Regions from separate parts of the Paenibacillus sp. FSL H8-0317 genome, predicted to be linked through region 1. Evidence: riboswitches for the same ligand, from Rfam matches in the RefSeq annotation. Region 1 holds a riboswitch; each other region holds the start of a gene.
What was found. Region 1 has a riboswitch for thiamine pyrophosphate ahead of MHB43_RS04845 (ECF transporter S component). Riboswitches for the same ligand answer to the same signal wherever they lie in the genome.
Positions count from the first base shown of each region.

Region 1 (7,773 bases):
GTTACTGACCAGATTGAAGTGTTGAAAGATCATGCCAATGGATCTTCGTGCCTGACGCAGACTCTGTTCATTCATCTGGGTCAGGTGCTGCCCATTCACAACAACCTCACCATCATCCGGCTTTTCCAATCCGTTGAGCATCCGCAGAAGCGTGGATTTGCCTGCACCACTCGATCCGATGATGCCATGTATTTCTCCTTGTCCCACTTCGAGGGACACCGAGCTTAATGCTTCGAATCCCTGATCTGTACGGGAACCGCGCTCGTTATAACGTTTGCTTACACCATATAATGAGATCATGGAGAGTCCTCCCGTGAATGATCATGCATGGTTCTTCAAGAACACATGAAGAAAGCCCGCACAGCCGATAACCGGAGCGCGAGCAAGCCTGTCCATTTATAATAAATCAACATCCCTTACGAGACAAGCTTTTAAGGTGAGATTGCCTCCTGAAGGCGGCTGGCTTCATATACACGAAAACGTCCGTTGGACGAACCCACATACACTTCATTACCGATCCGGTTGATCGTTCCATTCTTCGCATCCCGGTCCCGGTGCTCCGGGTTTCCTATCACAACGTCATGTACACGACCTAGCAGTGCTCCATTCTTTTTGTTAATTACGAGCAAATTCTCGTCCATGGGCAGCAGCAACTGATCATCAATGACCAGATAACTTCCCTGATTCGTCGGATGCCTTAATGTTGCAATCGTATCTTTGGTATCCCAGCTTGTCTCCCCCGTTTTATAATCCAAAGCCGCCGGGTAGCCGTTCTTAATCACATACAACTGATCCTCTTCCACCAGTCCTCGTTCAATCTTGCCCTTTAGCGTCCAGCGTGTTTTACCTGTCTTGGCATCGTACAAGGTGGTTTTAAAATCTTCATTTTCTCCGTAATGATCGCCGTTTTGGTTCTCACGGATCAACAGCATGCCATCATTCAGTACCTCAAATCTCTGTCCTGCCCGAGCAGGAAATTGTGCAAGCTTCTTTCCTGTGTTCAGATCAAGGAGCAGCCACTGATTATCCAGTGATATCCATCTTTTAGCATTCATGGTTGCAAAGGGGTCACGACGTTCGATTCCATCAAAATATGGATCATTCCCAAGTTGTTCTATGGTGGTTCGTTTTCCCTTTAAGCTCCATACGGTCCGGCCTGATTGCGGATCGGCTGCAATCAGCTTATTCTTTTCCCAAAACAACACATAGGGGTCATCTGCACTCTTGTTCAATAATTCATAACCCGTAGCCAGTTTTCGCGTCCACAATGTTTTTCCGTTTGCATTGTTGAGAACCGTTAACCAACTGTTGCTTGAGCTCTCAACAACCGGGTTATCCACAACCACAACGTTCTTCGCAACGGTGATGCCATTTAGTCTAAAATTTTGCTTAGGGGTGTACGTCCAGGTAACCTCTCCATTCTTCAAGTTCAGATGACGAATACGATCCACGTATTTTTTCTTGTCAGGGTCATAATCGGTGTAGATTGTAACGTATTGTCGTGCTGTATCCACCTCTGCCTGCTGTCTTCCAAAGCCTCCATTGATCCCCCATAATTTCTGACCCGAATGTCGGTCAAGAGCATATATGGAACCTTCGTAGTAATCCCCGCTAAATCCACCGTCATCCCCTTTCATCAGGAGTACATCATCCGTGGCTGCTTGTAAAAAAGTGTAGTTAATATCCCCCTGGTTGGTCCATACCGGTTTCCAGGGGATTGTTGTCGGCAGCGTTGTGCCATAGATTTTTGTTGTGAACCCATATTCATCCGTCCGACTGATGTTCCAATCAGAAACGGCAGCATTTCGATTATCCTGTGCTAAATTCCATCGTGTTCTGACCAGTCTGCCATTCTTGTTGAATGTGACCAATAATTGCCCATCTGCCCGCTCATATCTCCAGGTCTGTCCAATACTCATTGAATCACCCGTGTAATTTAGATTGCTTGAACTCTCCTTCCAATCCGGCTCGCCTAACCACCCAGCCACTTGTTTGGAGGTGGTTGCCTTGTCCAGCTTAATATCTGTCAGATGGCGTATAACCAAAGTTGGCAGCGATGCATCCTGTTGGAACCAACCATCCGCCACATTCATCCTCTGTTCTATAGCCTGTGCCTTGATCCAGAAGAGTCCTGGCCGATACGTGAAGGATTCTTTATTCCAGACTCGTGGGGCAATGGAGACCCCATACCATCCTTTCCACTTTGCAACAATAACAGCCTTATCTGTTAGCGCTTTCTCAAAAGACCAGGTTGTAGAACTATCCGGAGCCAGATACAGCTTACTGCCTGATTGGAGCGTGAAGCTTTGGGGAGCTGTTTCCGTCATGCTTCTGCTCTCCTTCAGTGCATACCAACTTGGCAGCCAAAAGTCTCCATGATCGGTTGACTTAAGCTGCACCCACTCGCCTCGAACCGAGGCCAACGTATACTTTTCGTTTTTTGTTGTATAGTATTCAATCCCCAGCTGGTCAGCAGCCACACTGCCATCCCTCCTGTTTTTGAACAGAGGAATGTCATTCATAAGTGTAACGGGTTCTCCTTGTTTGTAGGCCAACTGTGTTGATAAGACTTGAGAACTTGCACCCAAGGCTTGTGGCGTTGTAGCCAACGCTTGTCCTCCAAGCACGACCATTTTGGAATCCAGCAGCATCCATCCCGTCAACAGCACAGCTGATAATCCAGTCATGGTAATCCATTTGTACCCCGTTCTCTGCCAGTCAGGACCCCTCTTCACTCTCGTTCATCCCCATCCATTAGAAGTTATTTCCAATAGAGACGCAGCTATAAGGAAAAAGTTACCGTTTACCTCAATATATTTCTATCTATCTCCCAATATTACCTCACATCCACCATCGTAGCATGATAAGGAAAGGTGACCCCAATGTAATAAGCCGCTGTTAAGGTGAGCATATAATAAAATACAAACCACAGATCAGCTCGCGAATAGCCAATCTGAATGTAATACGTCCGGCTTGCGCCATCCGTGAATCCCTTCGCTTCCATCGCTACCGCCATTCGCTGTGCACGGCGAATACTCTGTGCCAGCAGCGGAATAGCGTAACGCTTAAGTGTACCATACACATTCCAGCGAGAGCCACGTTGCCGTGTTCCACGAATACGAATGGCGTAACGGAGCGTCTGGAATTCATCCAGCAAAATGGGGATCATGCGCATCGCGGCCAGAAAGCTATAGGCATATTTTGCAGGAAGCCGCCACTGCTGCATCAGTGAATAAAACAGCCTTACCGGCTTCGTTGTCAGTCCGAACAGCAAGCCAGCCGCTGCCATGCTCAACGAGCGAAAACCCAAGTGTAGACCGCGATAGAAACTCTCCTCGGTTATGTGAATCAATCCCCACTTATACCATGTGGTCTCTCCCTTACCAAACATCATCATACCTGTGGACGTGGAGATAAACACCAGAATGAATGGTGATGCGTACAGCATCAATCTATACCACGGATGACCTGTCCAGCACAGTAACAGCATCATCGCCAACGCAACGTTGGCCATTACATTCAGATTGTGAATGAGGATAATGATGACAAACATCATCGTCAGAATGATCATCTTTAATCCCGGGTTGACGTTATGAAGCCAGGTTTCACGGTGAGGAAACGACAGTTGCATCAGTTAACCTCCCCTCATCTACCGTCCAGATTCGGGTGCAATATCTTTTTACAATTTCACGATCATGGGTAACCATAACAATAGCTGTTCCTTCACGCCGCAATTGCTCCAATTGTGTTAACATGGCAAACGTATTACGGGCATCCTGTCCAAAAGTAGGTTCATCCAACAGCAGTATTCGCTGCTCTCTCACCAGTGCAGAGGCAACGCTCAAGCGTCGTTTCTGCCCCATCGATAATTGGAAGGGATGATGCTCGGAGAGGTCGATTAGTCCAAATTGATTCAACATATGATCAGTCCTGGCAAGTCTTTCTTCCGTTGTAAGCCTGCCCCCCAGCAATGAGAATTCTACTTCTTCCGCGACGGTGTTGGTCACAAATTGAAACTCCGGGTTCTGAAATACAAACGCGATTCGATCTGCAAGCTGCTCCGTTTTGCCAGAAGGCTGACCGTCCACCTCATAATGACCTGTTGTTTTCAGGATATTCATCAGAGATAACAACAATGAACTCTTGCCAGCTCCATTAGCTCCGACAATACCAATCCAATCCCCATGCCATACTTTGGCCTGTTCTACCTGAATGAAGGGTCTTTTCCCACGCCATCCGGTGAACTGCTGCAAGTCCAGTGCAGGCTGATTTGACGATGATACAGGCGATAAGGATGAGACATGAGATATGGGGGATATACCCGGTGTATCGGATAAGCCAGACGATTTCTGTACTTCCAAACTTGATATGCCGTGATCCACACACACTTGAAGCTTTCCAGAAGCACTTCCCTCTTCTTCCTTAGCTGCCTGCTCTTGCTCCTCCCATATGCCTGGATACCAGATTCCATAAGCCTTCAGCTTACCCCGTTCATCTGTAAATACCTGCTGTGCTGGCCCATCCGCCACAATCTTTCCTTCAGGTGATAACACAATGATGCGGTCGACCATATCCACAATCTCGTTTATTTTGTGTTCAACGATGATGATCGTTTTGTCACTGGCGATCCGTTTGACGGTATCCCACACCTGGGAAGTCCCCTCATCATCCAGCAGTGCAGTGGGTTCATCCAAAAACAATACCTCCGGGTCCATGGCAAGCATCGAAGCAATCGCAAGACGCTGCTTCATCCCCTGAGACATGGACTGGATCAATACACGATTCTGTTCAAAGGATAACCCCACTTGTTTCAGAACATATTCAATCAGAGCAGGCATCTCTTCACGCGGAATATTTCGGTTTTCCAGAACAAATGCGATCTCTTCATCCGTAAAGGACATACAAAACTGGGTATCCGGATCTTGAAAGACCACTCCTGCTTGGGCGGGAACCTGAATATCATCACATTTCATCGGAATCTCAACCGAACGTGGTATCAAACCGCTCAAAATTTGCAATAACGTCGATTTGCCGGAGCCACTCGGGCCAAGCAACAGCACTTTCTCCCCTTGACGAACAGAGAGAGACAAGCCCTGAAATACCAAGGCTTTCTCTCCCGGGAACTTGCATCTTAGATTTGTCACACTTACCGCTTGCGAATTCCCCTCTCCGCTCATCTAATCCAGCGCCTCATAATCCTGTTTCGATACCGGTCTGAGTGAACGTGTTACACCGGTCAGTTCCAATGCTTTGGCGAGATAATAAGCGAACACTCCTGCAATCAAGATGCTTCCAATGAAGCGGAATCCGATAAATAACGTATAATTCCAGGCCGAGAGTGAATCAATATACCCGTATTGGTAATCCAGCAAAAGCGAAGCCGCTGCGGCTCCTATGGCTGCAAGACAGGTGACAAACAGATTGGTTTTGCGATACAAAAATGCTGCGAAGAATATCTCGGCTCCCAATCCTTGCAACAGACCGTATACAAGTGTGGACATGCCCCATTCACTGCCCAGAAAGGCACTTACCGTTGAAGCCGCAACTTCAGCAAGAATAGCCACGCCTGGTTTACGAATGATGACAAAAGCAAACGTGCCCGCCATAAACCACATGCCATAGATCATCTGCTCCGCATGAACGCCAAATGGTTTCATCAAGTCATATGTAGGTCCCCATATCTTGTAAATCACCCCAAACACTACTGCGATCACGATGGTTACCAGAATATCCGTTAGTTTCAATCGCTTGTTGCCTGCTGTTGTTGCCATGTTCTCTACGTCCTTCCTTTGTTCCCTGTGGGGTTTATCATAATAAACGAAAAAGCCTCCCCGGTTCCGGGAAGGCCTTACGCAAAGTGTACAATCCTCACAATGATGTATGGGATGGATGTCGAAAAACGGAATATCAACCAGCTCCCTTCCGCCCTGGCAGATACACCACCACAGTTCAAAGAGGTCTGTTGTTCATTCACGTTCATTCCCACAATTCACCCTTACACATTGTAATTCCATGTTCTCTACGCTGGCATTACCCAGATCAGATGTACGGTCAGCGGCACAAGGCCACTCTCTCAGCCCAACTTCATTGAGCTCCCGGTTCACTTATTTCATTGCTTCTAATGTACATCAGATGGGTATTTGTGGCAATGGTCTCTACAAAAATCAAAAGTTGGCATAGGAAAAGGCATCCCCCTGGATGCCTTTTGGACATACTTCACGATGTGAAATAGCTACCTTATCCGTACACGCCTTCAATCCGTATTCCAAGGTATTCCTGTTCTTAATATTGCGTGTTCCCAGACTGGCTCGTTTTCCCTGAAGCAAACCCCTTGAACAACGTTGGTACTTTGGAATAACGAGTATTCGTAATTTTCCCTTGTGATGTGCTGCTGTCTGTACGCAAAATCGAATCTTTTACATTAGAAATGTTGGAATTATCCAGCGTCATGTTAACTGCGAAGGAAGTTCCACCATTTTGACGAACCAGCTTGCCAATATCATCTGCACGGAAATTTTTGATGTTAATTGTTCCAGCTGCATTCATCTGGAACACTTTATCATAAGCCTTATACGCTGCCCCACCGGTAATGTTAACCGTTCCGGCAGACTTCAATGTCAGTGCATCCTCGCCCACGTCTTGCCAGACCACATTCGATATATTACAGTTGCCATAACAGTGAACACCATCAGCAGCTGGTGATCCGATATTTACATTTTTGAGCGTAGCCCCTGCCTCCAGACGGAAGACTGGCTTCTGATTTTCTGCTTGAGATCCGTCGCCCAGTGTGGAAGGATTGGCTACAAATGTTTTACCTTGACCGTCATAGGTCGTACCCTTTGGAACAACAATGGTTGAATTTACAACCGTAGGCGCAGCCGCAGCCGGAACGGCACCAAATATAGAAGCAACCAAACCAGCGGACAGTAACAACGTCAACATTTTTTTCATAACTTTATTCCTCCCTTATTCTCTCGTTATTTGGTATTGTACAAGCCTGAGCTTGTACTGGAAGATCGTCAGAGGTGCACCTCTGTCCGACCCACAACCTAATCCTACCAAATAAGGAAGGTAACTAGAATAATCATTAGATCAGATATATCATGACATCGCACAATCCCTGTCATATCGGCATTTTTTGCATGCTAGGTCTCTCAAGCAATATGCTGATATCAACCTCTGGTATGCTCATTTGTAACGTATGTACCCCTCACTTAATCCCCGATCACAAAGAAAGACCACTGCATTTGTCTCCAAATGTGTGATCTTGAATGGCTTCTGGCTTGCTGATATAAGATATCAGGCTCCAAATCTCTGACGATAACCGCACTTTCGACATAACTCTTCCACAGCTTCGCGTTTGGAGAAGCCATATACCAGATTGTTCGCTCGCTCACCCTCAATAATCTCCGAGAATGACTTCTCGTGCACATTACCCAGGTTAATCACACCCTCGCCATCGAGACAGCATGGAACCACCGTTCCATCCACAAGCACAGCTGCCTGACCACGCAATGCATGGCAGAAGCCTTTGCCGTCATCTTCAGGTGCATCCAGACTTGGCCACTGGAACTCATGGTCCTGATTCAGGTATACATTCGGGGCAATTTTGACCCCGCTGCCTGGAACTACTTTTTCCTCAATGCGGAAGTCCAGATTGAACTCACGTTCCAATACTTCAAGGGTCTCGCGATTTCGATTCATCTGAGCATTTGTGAAGTTATCCTGCGTCAGATTCCACAGTCGGAATGAGATGATGACATTGTGCTTAAC
Region 1 covers NZ_CP150294.1:1,047,975-1,055,747, reverse strand. Annotated here, with positions in the region: gene MHB43_RS04865 (methionine ABC transporter ATP-binding protein) at 1-300, opposite strand, end outside; gene MHB43_RS04860 (PQQ-binding-like beta-propeller repeat protein) at 432-2,735, opposite strand; gene MHB43_RS04855 (energy-coupling factor transporter transmembrane component T family protein) at 2,837-3,631, opposite strand; gene MHB43_RS04850 (ABC transporter ATP-binding protein) at 3,606-5,177, opposite strand; gene MHB43_RS04845 (ECF transporter S component) at 5,178-5,771, opposite strand; TPP riboswitch at 6,000-6,110, opposite strand; gene MHB43_RS04840 (pectate lyase) at 6,283-6,951, opposite strand; gene MHB43_RS04835 (radical SAM/SPASM domain-containing protein) at 7,300-7,773, opposite strand, start outside.

Region 2 (7,773 bases), 520 kb from region 1:
GTACCTGGCTACAGCCCTTGAGCTGAAGCAGATGAAATGAACGGATAAGAGGGAGCGGGACGGAATGACTGAACCGGAATTGGATATAAAAACGAGGATATTGCTTGCAGCCAAGAAGCTTTTTGCACAGCAGGGGTATGACGGGACGAGTGTTCGTCAAATCTGTGATGAGGCGGGTGCGAACGTGTCACTGGTCTCATACCATTTTGGCGGCAAAGAGAAGGTATTCGAAGCCTTATTTGAGCATTTTTTCCCTGGGCATATGATGAACTCGCTGGCGGAAGAATCCATGTCCTCGCCTGTGGAAGGCATCCGACGAATTATTGGTGAAGTTGTGAAGTTCACGATGACGGATCGGGAGATGAGCGATATTGTGCAGCTTGAAATTACACTTCGTACACATCGCACAGCTACCGTATTTCGTTTTCTGGACCCCGTCTGGACCCGAGTTAAGGAACTTCTGCAAGAAGGAAAAGACCAGGGATTGTTTCAGATTGAGTCCGTAACTTATGCGATGCTTCAGGTGATGGGTGTGGCCTTGGCACACAAACGGGCCAAGAATTCACGATTTGGCTTTGATTATCAGGATATGAATACAGACGAGCTCGCTGAGCAGACAATTGAGTTCGTACTTCGAGGATTGGGAGTGAACAGCCATGAATGAAACCATTGAATTGATGATGAAGCACCGCTCTGTACGCAAATTCAAGCCAGACCCGGTGAGTGATGAGCAGCTTGCAGCCATCGTAGCGGCGGGTCAGATGGCTTCTTCTTCAAGTAGTGTACAAGCCTATACCGTGATTGCTGTGACTGACATAGAGCAGAAATCCAAGCTGGCTGAATTGGCAGGCAACCAGGCCTACGTCAATGAATGTCCGGTGTTTCTCGTATGGTGTGCTGATCTGTATCGGCTGAGTGATGCTGCGAAACGTCATCTTCCTGAGAAGGAATCGTATGCCGATTCAACAGAGAATTTCATGGTAGCCACAATTGATGCTGCACTGGCTTCCCAGAATGCCGCTCTTGCAGCGGAGTCACTAGGATTCGGAATCGTATATATCGGCGGGCTTCGTACCCGGATTGAGGAAGTAGCTGAGTTATTGGAATTGCCGGAAGGGGTTTATCCGGTGTATGGCATGTGCATTGGTGTTGCAGATCAGGAAACGGGAATTCGGCCGCGTCTGCCGCTGGATGCAGTCCTGCATCATAATCGTTATAATGCCGAGCAGAGCATCAAAGGTGTTGAGCTGTATGATGAGACAACGACGGCGTACATGAAAGAACGGACTAACGGTGAACGAACGACCCCATGGTCCGAACTGATGGCGAAGCGCCTGACTGAGCCGACAAGGTTGCAAGTGAGACCGTTCCTGGAAGGCAAAGGATTCTTGAAGCGTTAAGTTGAACTGAAGGTAGTTACACTTGCCACTCCGATGACAGAACAACCTTCCGATCGCTGTTATCCCCAGACTTTTTGATCCAATTTTTGTGAAGGTGAAAATCTAGTGATAGCGTATGCTTCCGAAGTAGCTTTCTTTCAGAAAGCTTTTAGGCGACCGCTCTGCTTCCTCAGGTTATTTCTGTCCTCTGCTTTCCTGTGTAAAAATTTAGTTCAACTGATATATATATGGTGAATTAGAAGTCAGTCGGTGGCGAAGCCGACTGGCTTCTTTGTGCTGAGCTGTAATGTGTTGTGCTGGCAGGGCAAGCGAGAGTACTTGCTGTTACCTGATTGTACTTAAGTTAAGCCGTAGAAACGCTTTGTGTTCTGATAAAAAAGACGGGCGGCCCGCTCGGTTCCCATGCCGGTGATCTCACTCCATGCCTGAATGACCTGTCTGGTCATGGCAGGGTGTGTCATTCGTCCCTGAAATGGTCCTTCGAAGGGCCAAGGTCCATCGGTCTCAGCCATCACTTGTTCCGATGGATATTGCCGGGCGAGTTCACGAATCTCTTCTTCGTAATGAATATCTGGCGTGAAAGAGATGAAATAACCGTTGTCCGCCATACGCCTTACGGTTTGGCGAGAACCTTTGAACCAGTGGAAATGAGCACGTCGGAACTGATTTTGCTCCAGCAAATCACAGACGATATCCGCATCTTCGTATACCGCATGAAGGACAAGTGGTTTGTTGTGCTTTTTGGCGAGCTGGATGAAACGTTCAAGCAACTCGATATACCCGCTCTGATCGAAGCGCTGCCCTGCCTGCTCCGCTTCCTGACGGTTGTAATAGGGAAGACCGATCTCTCCGATGGCTATAGCTTGTCCGATATGCTCTTCGATCCATTGGAAGAACAGATTCATTTCTGCAACGGACGGCAGTTCCTGTTCTGGATGGAAACCGAAGGCTGGATAGATGTTCCGTGGATGTTGTTTTGCAAGCTCCAGATTGGCCTGGGCAGAAGCGAGATTCATGGACACGGCGATGACTGCCTCGACTTGTTGAGACGGGAAAGATAACAGCATCTCGCGTTGTTCGTCAGGGGTATACTGATCGAAGTGAATATGAGCATCAATTAATGGTGCAAAAGCTTGAGAATGCACGAGGGAATTCCTCCTTGTGGTCATTTATATTCTAACTATGTTACGCAGAATTTCTTGTGGTGGATCACCCATTAAAGGAAAATAATAACTTAAAAACCCGCGCTATTATGATAGGCGGGCTTTCTGCTGTTCTTCTCTCATCCACTGTGCAATCTGCCGTTTACGCTCCAGAAAAGCAGATTCCTCCGTAATTTCTTCTCGTCTTGGGCGATCAAAAGGAACATGTACCTCGTGCAACACCGTTGCAGGTCGGTTGGATAATACATAGACCCGATCCGCTAGCAGCAATGCTTCTTCGATATTATGGGTGATGAACAGCACCGAGCGGCGGTTCTGTTCCCAGATATCGAGCAGCCAGCGCTGCATGTCGCTGCGTGTCAGTGCATCCAGCGCGCTGAAAGGTTCGTCCAGCAGCATGAGTTCCTGCGGACTGAGCAGGGCGCGCAAAAATGCCGCACGCTGCTGCATTCCGCCCGACAGCATATGAGGATAGGCTTGCTCGAACCCGGCAAGACCCACGCTGCTTAACCACTTACGAGCTTCTGCAAGTGCTTCGTTCCGAGGGGGAGCGCTTGAAGCTACTTCTCCAGCAAGCAGTACATTATCTTCAATGGTACGCCAAGGGAAAAGGGCGGGCTGTTGGGGCATATAACTTATCTTGCCACGCTGTCCCGTTACATTCTGACCGTTCATAAGCACTTGGCCTTCCTGTGGCTTCAGCAGACCGCCGATGATATGGAACAGAGTGCTTTTGCCACAGCCAGAAGGTCCAACGATAGCAACAAACTCGCCTTGCTCCACAGTCAGGGACAGGCCGTTCAGAACCGGTAGCTTGCTGCGCCGTTCACGGAATGATGCATGAACATTAACAACGTCCAGTGCAGGTGGAACCGGAGCAGGAGTCGTGTTGGCAGGTCGATCAGGCGTAGCCGAGTTAAACTTTTCACCGTGCGTTGGCTCTATTACACTTGCTCCTCGTCCAGGCTGGACTTGTTCATCCTGTTGCCGATTCATATGGTCATCACTTCCTATATACAGATTACATGCTTTACTACCGCTTCTGTGGCCGCCAGCGCACGAGCAGCCTCTCCAGCAGTGCAATGAGCAGGAAGAGCAGCAAGCTGAGCGCGACAATAATCATAATCGCCACGAATAAACGATCGGTGCGATAAGCTGACTTTTGCAGCATCATATAATAACCAATACCCTTGTCTGCGCCAATCCATTCGGCGATGATGGCTCCCATCACACTATAGGTAGCGGCGATTTTGACACCGGAGAACACGGATGGCAGCGCATGGGGAAGCTCCAGCTTCCAGAAGATATGATGACGTTTCGCACCAGCCATGCGCATATAGTTCATCATCGCTGCATCTGTACGGGTCAAGCCGTCCATGGCCGCCACTGCGACGGGGAAGAAACAGACCAGGATGATGGTAATCAGCTTGGGCAACAGTCCGAATCCGAACCAGATTAACAGGAGCGGCGCGAGCGCGATGGTCGGGATATTTTGACTAAGAATAAGTAGAGGGTACAGGGCTGACTTGAGAAAAGGGACCAAATGCAGCACCATCGCAATCAGTAATCCAACCGCTGTTCCAGCGGCGAATCCGATAAGCGTTAACTGAATGGTTGCGGAAGCGTGCATGCCAAGCCGTTCGGCCTGAGTTGCTGCTTCGCGGGCGATATCGGACGGTGCAGGCAGCATCCATTTCTCAATATGGAAGAGGGAGACGGCTCCCTGCCATATCGCTATAAAGAGAATAACCGCCACAATGGGCGGCCATACACTTTTGAAATAGGCATGCATTAGCGATACTTCTCCGTCAGGGTATCCATGCTGAAGCCAGTAGGGCTATGGGCGATTTTGATCTGGGAGATGATGCTTGGGCTGCCAGCCTCCACGAGTACCTCGTGCATCTTGCGGACAACCTCCAGCAGTTCCTCCAGTTCCCCCTCCATCGTGGTGTCGAGTGCGTTCACCTGATATTTCAGGCCGGATTGCTGAATAACTTCAATGGCGCGATCTACGTAAGGATAAGAGTTCTCGCCATTTGGCGTTTTCGGAATAACCTGAATGCTAAGTAATGTGCTTGCCATGAGAGATCACGGCTCCTTTCGTGATATATAAAATGAACTAATAACTGTTACACTTAGCACTTCGATGACAGAATAACCTTCCAATCGCTGTTATCCCCAGATTTTTTGATTCCCTTTCTCTAAAGGGAAAATCCGGTGATAGCGTATGCTTCCGATGAAGCTTTCTTTCAGAAAGCTTTTAGGCGACCGCTTCGCTTTTTCACGTTATTTCTGTCCTCTCCGTCCTCGTGTAAATATTAAGTTCGTTTTATATGAGAAATTTTATTGGGGTAAAAACTCGTTTGTATATGCCTTGCTCACATCGATCTGTTCATCCAGCAGTTTTTTGCTAAACATCCAGTCGGTGTAGTTCTGCCACACTTCCTGTTTCTGTTCCCCCCAGCGAGGGGCGTCATCCGTGTACTTCGGACTGAGCCACTTCTGGCTTGCCAGTACCAATTCCTTGTCCAGATCCGGTACGGCCTTGATCAGAATGTTGGCTGCGTCTTCGGGATGATCAATCGCATATTGATACCCTTCGGAAGTGGCTTTCAAGAATGCTTTCACCAGCTCAGGATCGTTTTGGATCGTCTGCTCGTTCGTTACGAGGACAGGTGTGTAGTAATCTAGTGCTTCTGAATAATCCTTTACATATAACATGTCGATCGGTTCCCCGCGCAGTTCGGCTTCAATACCTGTCCAAGCGTAGAAAATCCACGCGAAATCAATGTCCCGTTTCACTGCGGTGAAAAAGTCGGCATCACCCATGTTAATGTTTTTCACTTTCGATACATCGGCTCCGTCGCCTTCCATAATGGATTGCATCACGGCTTCTTCCACAGGGGAACCCCAACCGCCATAGGTTTTACCTTCAAAATCTTTCGGTGATTTGATATTCCGATCCGCCGGAGCAGCGAACCCGGATGTATTATGCTGAATAACTGCTGCGATGGAGACCAATGGAACACCCTGTGTGCGGGCTTGAGTTACACTCTCCTGATAACTTACGCCAAAAGGCACTTCATTGGAGGCAACCATCGTATCTGCGCCACCGGCACCTGGTTGTACAATCTCCACGTTCAAGCCTTCGGCCTTGTAAAAACCTTGATCTACAGCCGCATACAGGCCGGTATGATTCGTATTTGGTGTCCAATCGAGCACCACTTTAATATCTTTGAGGGCGGCAGTGTCACCTTCGTTGCTGCTTTCCGTATTTGTGTTGCCGTTCTGCCCAGCTGGGGCAGCTTCTTTGCCACCACATGCGGCTACAGTCACCATAAGCACGCATAAGAGCAACAATCCCATCGTTTTACGCCATTTCATTTGTGGTTCTCTCCTTCGGTATGTCCGGCCGATTGGCACGGGGTACTCCTTGGCTTCATATCCAATCATCTTGCATAAATCGACAGATTTATACCAGTTGAGATCTGGATAACGTCACTTTTTTTAGCTCTCTGGCTATATAAAAGAACATTAAAAAAGCGCCCCGTATTCCGGGACGCGTGCAGGCGTTAGAGAGGTGGCGTTCAGCCATAGGGCTGTGCCATTTCGATATACTCCGATTCCTACGCTGGCATGATCCAGATCAGGTCTAAGGGTTAGTATCTTGGTGGGATACACTCTCAGCCGGCCAATTCCGACTCCCCTGGGAAACTATGAAGTTACGGGCATTACTAGGTGTAATTATAGGCCAGCGGGTGGAACGTGTCCAGTCAGGAACTGGATGGGGACACGTATGAACTTATCAAACAGGTCGTTATACATATGTATATCAGCCTGTTTAGATGTGTTATTTTCAATAATTATCGTGGCGAATCATATAAGGCAATCTGGCTGAGTGCAAAAGCATCGGATAGTGGGCCATAGCCTAAGTGCTGAAGATCTGGAAGGCTCCCCACAAATACTTGGATCAAATCCGATGTTTGATATCTCGTCGCATCAGGGCTGCTTTCCCTATTTCAGCGATCAGCTTTTGATCGTTTGACCTTGCCCGGAGACGCTAGCTTCATTTAAACAACATAATTTAGATACAAAAGGAGATAGTACTGCTATACAAATAATTACTTTTTACATAAAAATGGGGGCGTACTGAATGATCCTTAAAACCATATTCGCAATTATTCTGTCCTATTGTGTCTACGTTTTTTTCACAGCTTACCTTTTATTTTTGGTTCCGTCTCCATCTACTATTGAAAATACGGATATGCAAAAATTGTTAACAGCAGGAAGTACGACAGATCGCGTACTGCTCTTGGAGGACGGCTTTCAATCCGGTCAGGTGAGAATCCAGACCATTCGAGAGGCGAAAACAAGCATCGACCTGGCTTATTACTCCATCCAAAAAGGAAAAACATCTCAACTCTTTTTTGCTGCTTTATTCGATGCGGCTGATCGGGGTGTTCATGTTCGAATCATTTTAGACGGGATTTTTCACAACATGCGCGGAGAATTGCGTGATATTCCAGATGCCATTGCAGCTCACCCCAATGTGGAGTTAAGGTATTATGAACCACTCAACATAGTTATGCCATGGACATGGCATAACCGTCTGCATGACAAGATCTTTCTTGTCGACAACACATATGGCATCATTGGCGGCCAAAATATTGGTGATAGATACATGGCATTGCAACCCAAAAAAGACTATGTATTCGATCGGGATGTCCTTGTTTACAATCCAAACCATAATAAAAACAGCACGGTTGTTGAAATGAAAAAATATATAGATCGGTTATGGGAACATCCATTCACCAAACCAGAAAAACATGCCAAACGTCAGCATCATACAAAGGGGTTACAAGAGCTGGCTCAGCTGGCTGAGTTATATAAAAAAGCTCAGGCTGAGAGCGATCCTTTTGTTAAAGTGTTGCCGAAGGAATGGGCTCAAGGGGCTCTTCGTTCCGACCACGTCGCTTTCATTCACAATCCAATCCAGAGGCTGTATAAAGACCCGACCATGTGGAGAGCATTTGTTCATTTCGCCAATCAAGCAAAGTCGAAAGTGTACCTTCAGACGCCATATGCCATTCCTACCAAGAAAATGAAGAAAGCCGTACATCTGTCGATGAATCCAAAAGCAGAATGGGTCATGTTAACCAATTCAATCCAGCAGACCCCTAACCCTTTGGCTTTCGCGGGATACTTAAGCT
Region 2 covers NZ_CP150294.1:526,359-534,131, forward strand. Annotated here, with positions in the region: gene MHB43_RS02650 (TetR family transcriptional regulator) at 65-664, shown strand; gene nfsA (oxygen-insensitive NADPH nitroreductase) at 657-1,400, shown strand; gene MHB43_RS02660 (TatD family hydrolase) at 1,739-2,569, opposite strand; gene MHB43_RS02665 (ABC transporter ATP-binding protein) at 2,651-3,559, opposite strand; gene MHB43_RS02670 (ABC transporter permease) at 3,597-4,355, opposite strand; gene MHB43_RS02675 (thiamine-binding protein) at 4,355-4,645, opposite strand; gene MHB43_RS02680 (ABC transporter substrate-binding protein) at 4,907-5,947, opposite strand; TPP riboswitch at 6,169-6,281, opposite strand; gene MHB43_RS02685 (phospholipase D-like domain-containing protein) at 6,717-7,773, shown strand, end outside.
Region 2: another riboswitch for thiamine pyrophosphate. It lies ahead of MHB43_RS02680 (ABC transporter substrate-binding protein); the one in region 1 lies ahead of MHB43_RS04845 (ECF transporter S component).

Region 3 (7,773 bases), 290 kb from region 1:
GACGAGATCTGCCGTATCGCGGAGCAAATTGTACAAAATTATATCTCCCCGACTCAAACCTGACAGACAGCTGTCCAGTTCCTCCCCTTATACTTCAGATATATTCAATCTGTACATATATGAGGAGGAACTAATCATGAACGTCACTGTATGTCAAAGCTGCGGCATGCCGCTCACAACCCCTGCCCAATTCGGAACGGAAGCAGATGGAAGCACAACCCGTGAGTACTGTATTTATTGTTACAAAGAGGGCAAGTTTGAGCAGCCCGGTATGTCACTTGAAGGCATGACCGAGATGTGCACTGCTATTCTGAAGGACGAAGGCATGGATGAGGAATCCGCTCGTTCGATGCTGCGTAACCAGCTTCCTTTTTTGAAACGTTGGCGCACGAATACAACGGATCAACATGCTCAATCTCTTGCGGAAAACTCTACTACTGCTTCTGCTAACCCTGGTCAGGTAACAACAGATCATTCGTTCTCTGCCCAGCCCGTTCGTTATGTCACGCTCCCAGGCAAACGTCTTGCTGGCGTATCCGCCCGCACAACCAACGCCATTGAGATCAGTGGCAAAGGCTGTATTCAGGGACTCTGGAACAATTATTTTGCCTCAGATCACCTCCCTGCACCTGAAGCCGCCCGCTATGGCTGTTACACGGATTACTCCGATGGCATAACCGGTGAATACACCATACTGGTAGGGCATGAGGTCAGTCCGAACGAATCATTGCCTGAAGGATTGGACGACATTTTACTCCCTCCTGCAACTTACGCCGTATTCACTTCCAGAAAAGGACCGATGGCAGAGGTTGTTGGCGAAGCTTGGGGAGCCGTGTGGGCATGGGAGAAACAAAGCGATCGTACGTTCACCGGGGATTTTGAATTGTATGATGAACGCAGCCTGAATCCCGAAAGTGTACAAGTAGATATATACATCGCTATTCGTCAAAATAGATAAAACCAACACAATGCCACCTCATACAGGATCAAAGTTTCCTCGCATCCTTCTTCATATTACGCAAGCTGCCGGGTTCGCTCGGCAGTCTTTTTGTTATATCCGGAACTACATTACCACCTAAACAACCCGACCATGGTACCAAGTTAGTTAGCATGCTTTGCATCATTTAACCAGACAATATGCCTCATAAGCGGGTACCATTGACTTCCTTAAAATTGGGACTATTCACATAACAACCGATTCGATCCTCCCATATCAAACCTCTCATATCAGGTTCTTTACTCCTGAATTTTCCTAAAACCGTTTACATCTCCTTAAAACCGGGTAAAATCACTACAATCCAATTGGATTTATATTCTAAAATCATTTATTTCGTCTAACAAGTCATATGTACCTATATGTGCAGCTGGCAACATAACCAGTCGAAATACATAATTTAAAAAAATGCATTAAAGGAGGAACCAAGATGATCCGCATGCCTATTCAGCAAATGATCCCGTACCACCACCAATATCCGCGCAACACGGCGACCACTGCTCCTAAAAAGGAGAATGAGAACACTCAAGGTCTATCCTTTCATGAAATTCTGCAGCAAAAAATGGCGAAGAAAAATGCTTCTCCTTCCCTTAGATAAAATGGACACCGGACCCTATTCGAATCCGGTTATCGACCGTCTTTTCACGGCTTGGCGGAAGGGCGGTTATTGGCGTTGAGCAATAAACAACTGTACAGTCCTCAGTCATGTTTCTATAATGGTTTAAATATCTACAAGATCCATGACATATACGAACTGTAAAAGGGGACTTAGCACATGATCACCATTGGTTGTTTTCACGCTCATTATTCCAACATCGCCTTAATTGAAGAGACGCTTGCTCCTTATGAAGTTGAATTGGTCCATTACGTCGATCCAGGTCTGGACCGTCTTAAACATGACGCTGACTTTTCCGAGATCGTCATTCACCAGAAAGTAGCCCAGACGCTCCAATGGATCGCCGAGTGTCATGCCGATGCCATTCTGGTCACATGTACCCTCTTCGCGACAGTACTGGAGCAGGAAGCCACACAGGTCCCTGTGCCTGTGATCGGCATAGATGATCCGTTATTGCAGGAGATGCGGCGAGTACCAGGAGATTACATAATAGCATTCACCAACCCGGCAACTATTGAAGGAACGATGGCACGGGTGAATCAGGCATTACAGCAAGAGGATGAGAATGGGCAACTACACGTTGCCAAGACATCTCAGACGGATGCGGTGTGCATCCCTGGGACATTTGAGTTGATTATGCGTGGAGATCAGCAAGGGTATCTCGAAGCAGTACGTGAAGGATTACAGCAGATTGCTGAGCATTATCCGGGTAAAACGGTAGTGGCAGCCCAACTGTCTATGGCTCCCGCTGCTGCACAGGTTACAATAGATCGCGGTATTCCAATCCATAGCCCGCTGGCATTGCTTGCGGCGTATTTGGAGAAGAATATAGGCGTGGCTCGATAATAGTAGCGGATTTGGAGTGAAGTAACAGGTTCTATCTGAACTATGCAACTATGAACTCACTTACTTAGTAACACCACAAATTAACGAGGTGAACTAATATGCGTTTCCTCTATATTGTTTTACTGTTTATAGTAGGTTTTTCCTGTTCCGCATTTCTATACGGAGGATCACCAAAACTCAGTGACGCTCTTTTATTCGTTATCGCAGGAATTCTGTATAAAATATGGACCACACACAGTCACAAAGCTAATTCTGATAAAGGCTGAGTACGGTTAAGAATACACACATGACATAACACTAAAAAAAGCCGTTCTTCTCTGCAATGACAGAGAGAAACGGCTTTATCTCTATTTCAGACTGCCCAGCTTGCGCTGTATCAGCGCCTAGGAACGTGTCCGATATTCCTCGGCCTTTTCCTGCATCCCGGCAGCTACAGCCTCATTCTCGGACAATCCTTTATCCGCGGCAAAGGCCCGAATGTCCTGCGTGATGCGCATGCTACAGAACTTTGGTCCGCACATCGAGCAGAAATGAGCTTCTTTGGCCCCTTCTGCCGGCAGTGTCTCATCATGGTAGGACAGCGCACGTTCAGGGTCCAGTGACAGGTTAAACTGGTCACGCCAGCGGAACTCGAAACGTGCCTTGGATAATGCGTCATCGCGGCGCTGGGCACGCGGATGTCCCTTCGCCAGATCGGCAGCGTGGGCCGCGATCTTGTAGGCGATGACCCCTTCCCGCACATCATCCTTGTTGGGCAGGCCCAAATGTTCTTTTGGCGTAACATAACAGAGCATGGACGTGCCAAACCAGCCAATCATGGCCGCACCAATGGCGGATGTGATGTGATCGTAACCCGGGGCAATGTCGGTCGTCAGCGGCCCCAGCGTATAGAACGGTGCTTCTTTACAGATCTCCATCTGCAAGTCCACATTCTCCTTGATCTTATGCATCGGCACATGCCCTGGACCTTCGATCATCACCTGCACATCATGCTTCCATGCGATCTGCGTCAGTTCCCCGAGCGTAGCCAGTTCCGCCATCTGTGCTTCATCGTTGGCATCGTAGATACTGCCTGGACGAAGCCCATCTCCCAGTGAAAATGCCACATCATACCTTTTCATAATCTCGCAGATTTCTTCAAAATGAGTGTACAAAAAATTCTCCTGATGATGCGCAAGGCACCATGCTGCCATAATGGACCCACCGCGAGACACAATGCCTGTCATCCGCTTGGCCGTCATCGGGATATATCGCAACAGTACACCTGCATGAATCGTAAAGTAGTCCACGCCCTGCTCTGCCTGCTCAATGAGTGTGTCACGGTACAACTCCCAGGTCAGCGCTTCCGCTTCGCCATTCACCTTCTCCAGCGCCTGATACAGCGGTACCGTACCAATCGGCACAGGTGAATTGCGGATAATCCATTCCCGGGTGGTATGAATGTTTTTGCCTGTGGACAGATCCATTACGGTATCCGATCCCCAGCGTACCGCCCAGGCCATCTTCTCGACCTCTTCCTCGATGGAAGAAGATACAGCAGAGTTGCCAATGTTGGCATTGATCTTCACATGAAAATGACGACCGATCAACATCGGCTCACTCTCCGGGTGATTGATGTTAGACGGCAGGATGGCCCGTCCACTCGCCAGCTCCTGCCGTACAAATTCCGGTTCCACGCCCTCACGAATGGCGGCAAACTCCATCTCTGCCGTAATGACTCCTTGCCTCGCGTAGTGCATCTGGGTCACACAGCGTCCTGGCTGTGCCCGCATTGGTTTGCCACGTAATCCGGGGTACTCTTCGCCGCCAGCTCTCTTCCCTCCGGGCTTCAGTCCGTTATCCTCCGGTTTAACCGTACGGCCCTGATAAGCTTCCACATCGCCGCGCTCTGTGATCCAACGGGTGCGCAGGGATGGCAGACCTGCACGGATATCCGCATGAAATGCGGGATCGGTCATGGGGCCGCTCGTATCGTAGACACGCAGCGGTTCGTTATGCTCCACCCCTTGGGGAGTATTCGTGTCATGAAGGGCTATCTCACGCTCCGGTACAGCAATGTCCGGCCGTGAGCCCTGAATGTAGACTTTGCGGCTGCCCGGAAAGGGCTGAACCCGTCCGGCCGCGCTTGTTTCCTTTTCCACCTGCTGACCGTTATGTTCCTGTTCCATCGCTTGTTGTCCCGTTTGATTTCCTGCACTCATGTCGCTTGTCTCCTCCTCATTGTTCGTTCGCTTGGTTTTGGGTTGGCATCATCATTAGCTCGCTTACGTACCTGTCCCAAATCATGCGCAATGCAGAGAAGAAAGAGCGATCCTACACCAGACCAGGGGAGACATTATTTATGTACAGTTCACAACAGGCCGAAGGCTGCCGCAGATCATGGATCTTTGGTGACTTCTCTCTCATCATCCAAACCCACTTTCGCAGGTTATTGAAAAAGAAGCCCATAGAATCCTCGCTATATCGCCTGTTCACTGTATATAAAAAAGCCGGTCCCCGAAGGAACCGACTTTTAATGTCCATCACCAATAATGCACCTTTATGCGGCTCCTTAACGGAGCCCTACAAGGGTCACATCATGTGGTGGTTGTGGTCATATCGCCGATTACTTCCCTACGCTGGTATGATCCAGATCAGGTGCAAAGGGTCCGGAATCTCATGCGATTCCGTCTCAGTCCGGACAGTTCGGACTCCCCCAGTAACGTTAACAAGTTGCGGCATACACATGCCGCAGTTCATATTCAATGATGCTGGCCCCGCTGGGCCGTCCATAACAGAGTAGCGCAACCGGAACATAAAAACAACCTTTATATTCCAGAACACCAACTCAATTGGAGAAAAACCTTACCTCAACATCAGGATAACATGAGCCCCATCTGCGTAGCAGCTTCCTTTAGCACAGGTGCGTATTCATGCAATGTCTCCTGTGAGAGTCGGCTGACAGGCCCTGAGACCGAGAGTGCGGCTGCAATATTGCCTCTGCGATCCATAATCGGTACCGATACCGCGGCAGCTCCCGGCTCACGTTCCTCATAACTCGTCGCATATCCGTTATCCCGAATGTCTACCATTTGCGCCAAATACACCGCTGGATCGATAAATACCGGCCATTCAGGACCATTCATCAATTCTTCACGATCCTCGTCCGTGGCAAACGCCATCAGGACTTTGCTGGAAGCGCCCACAGACAGCGGCAGTCTAACACCAACGGGAGCAACTCGGCGAATCGCCTGATCACTTTGCACAGCCTGAATCCGAATCCGTTCACTGCCATCACGCAGGTACAGACTCACGGTCTCCCCCAATCGATCCCTCAGTCGCTCCATCGCAGGCAGCAGCAGAATAGCGGGATCATCACTGCGGGACATATGAGCTGACAGCTCCCAGATTCGGATGCCAAGTCGGTACTTCTCTGTTGCTGCATCGCGAATTACGAACCCTCGATCCTCCAGCGTAGCCATCAAACGGTGAACTGTACTTTTGTGCAGGCCGATCTGGCTGGCAATTTCGGTGAGTCCCAGATCACTGCGTGTGGTAAAACATAATAATATATCCAGCGCCCGCTCCACAGCCCGGACGGTTAACTTGCGATCTTCCATGGCATAATGCCCTCCTCATGTTTCATCACATGAAACTTGGTTACATAAATTATATGAGAAACGGTCTCATCTGTAAACCAAAAAGAGCCAAAATCGAAATAGGCCAACGTGCAAATTTTTCCTTTTTATAAGACTTAATCCCCTGTAATTTACACACTAAGGTAATGTTACCCATATATCTTAAGAACTATATAACAATTGCGTAACAAATGCCCTCAATCAATTGACTTTGACTATATTGGAACATACGATAAAGATATATTACATTAAGATATCGCTCTGAAGCAGGCTCTGAAATCGACGCAATTCTCTTTACATGTCGTTGTTATCTTCAACTGAACTTCAAAGGAGGGGCATTCATGTATCCAACATCCCAGAGCGAAGCCCCGCTGCAAACAAAAGTGTCCGATCTGCCCTCTTCCCTATCACCGAGGCTGATTCGGTTCAAACATATTATCGTAGCGTTGCTGCTCTCCGTTGTATTTTTTCTACTGTTTTGTTTTATTGCACTGCATGGTTACATCGCATGGGTATTATCCAATCCAACGGTAGCGCCGGTCTTCTCCAATCCAATGCAGGCCAAGAACATGAAGTACGAAGACATCACGTTCCCGGCAGCAGATGGCAGCCGGACGATGCAGGGATGGTATATACCTGCTGACAATGCTGCAAGCAAAACGATTATTTTCAGTCACGGCTATGGTGCCAATCGTGAAGAAACATGGGTACCCATGTATGACCTGGCACACTATGCCCATCAACTTGGGTTCAACGTGGTCATGTTCGATTATGGCTTCGCCTCGCAGGTGAACAAAGCCGTAGCCACAGGTGGCAAAGCTGAGTCACAGCAATTGCTGGGTGCCATCCAGTTCGCCAAGCAGCGAGGTGCGCAGGAACTGGTTGTCTGGGGTTTCTCCATGGGTGCCGGTACGGCGCTTCAAACCGGACTGATTACCCAGGAAGTGGATGCGATGATTCTGGACAGTACGTTCCTGCTTGAGCCGGATACGCTGTACCACAACATTCATAACCAGATCGATCTCCCGCGTCAGCCTACACTCGAGATCATGAATCTGTTATTCCCTGTTCTGAATGGTACCGGATTACAACAGATTCCATACCAGGAAGTGAAAAAGGAAGATTATCCGTTCCCGATTTTCTTCATCCATGGCACAGAGGACGAGAAGGCGCCTTATCCAATTGCGGAGCAACTCGCCGCCAACCAGACCAATCCGTACTCCGATGAATGGATTGTCCAGGATGCGCATCATGAGTTGATCTTCCGGGAGCATCCAAAGGAATATCTGCGCCGTGTCTCAACTTTCCTGAGTCATGTAACGAAAACAAGCAGTGACGATGTACAGAACACGAATAGTGGAGAATAACCAAATTCCAATCATCCGATTTTTTTCCAGAGCCCTCAGGGGCTCTTTTTTTTTGCACTCATAGGACAACAAGCTCGCGGAATATACTCTTGGGACGCATGAACAGACGGTCTGCATGCAATGAATTTCATCTGAAGGAGGTTCAAAATAAAGATGAACTGGTATGGATATGGTCACCTGCTGCCTCTGCGGACATTGGAGGAAATCCGTTTCTGGAAAGAGCAGGAGAAAGAACATACACTCGTCATTCATGCCCTGGTTCCTGATCTGGAGCCCCCATACGTCAAGCTACTGGAGGAATGGGAGGTTACCTTTGCAAACAGTGAGCGAGTA
Region 3 covers NZ_CP150294.1:755,942-763,714, reverse strand. Annotated here, with positions in the region: gene MHB43_RS03710 (YafY family protein) at 1-63, shown strand, start outside; gene MHB43_RS03705 (zinc ribbon domain-containing protein) at 137-958, shown strand; gene MHB43_RS03700 (hypothetical protein) at 1,425-1,592, shown strand; gene MHB43_RS03695 (hypothetical protein) at 1,770-2,456, shown strand; gene thiC (phosphomethylpyrimidine synthase ThiC) at 2,840-4,624, opposite strand; TPP riboswitch at 5,050-5,163, opposite strand; gene MHB43_RS03685 (IclR family transcriptional regulator) at 5,312-6,055, opposite strand; gene MHB43_RS03680 (alpha/beta hydrolase) at 6,415-7,440, shown strand; gene MHB43_RS03675 (Fe-Mn family superoxide dismutase) at 7,594-7,773, shown strand, end outside.
Region 3: another riboswitch for thiamine pyrophosphate. It lies ahead of thiC (phosphomethylpyrimidine synthase ThiC); the one in region 1 lies ahead of MHB43_RS04845 (ECF transporter S component).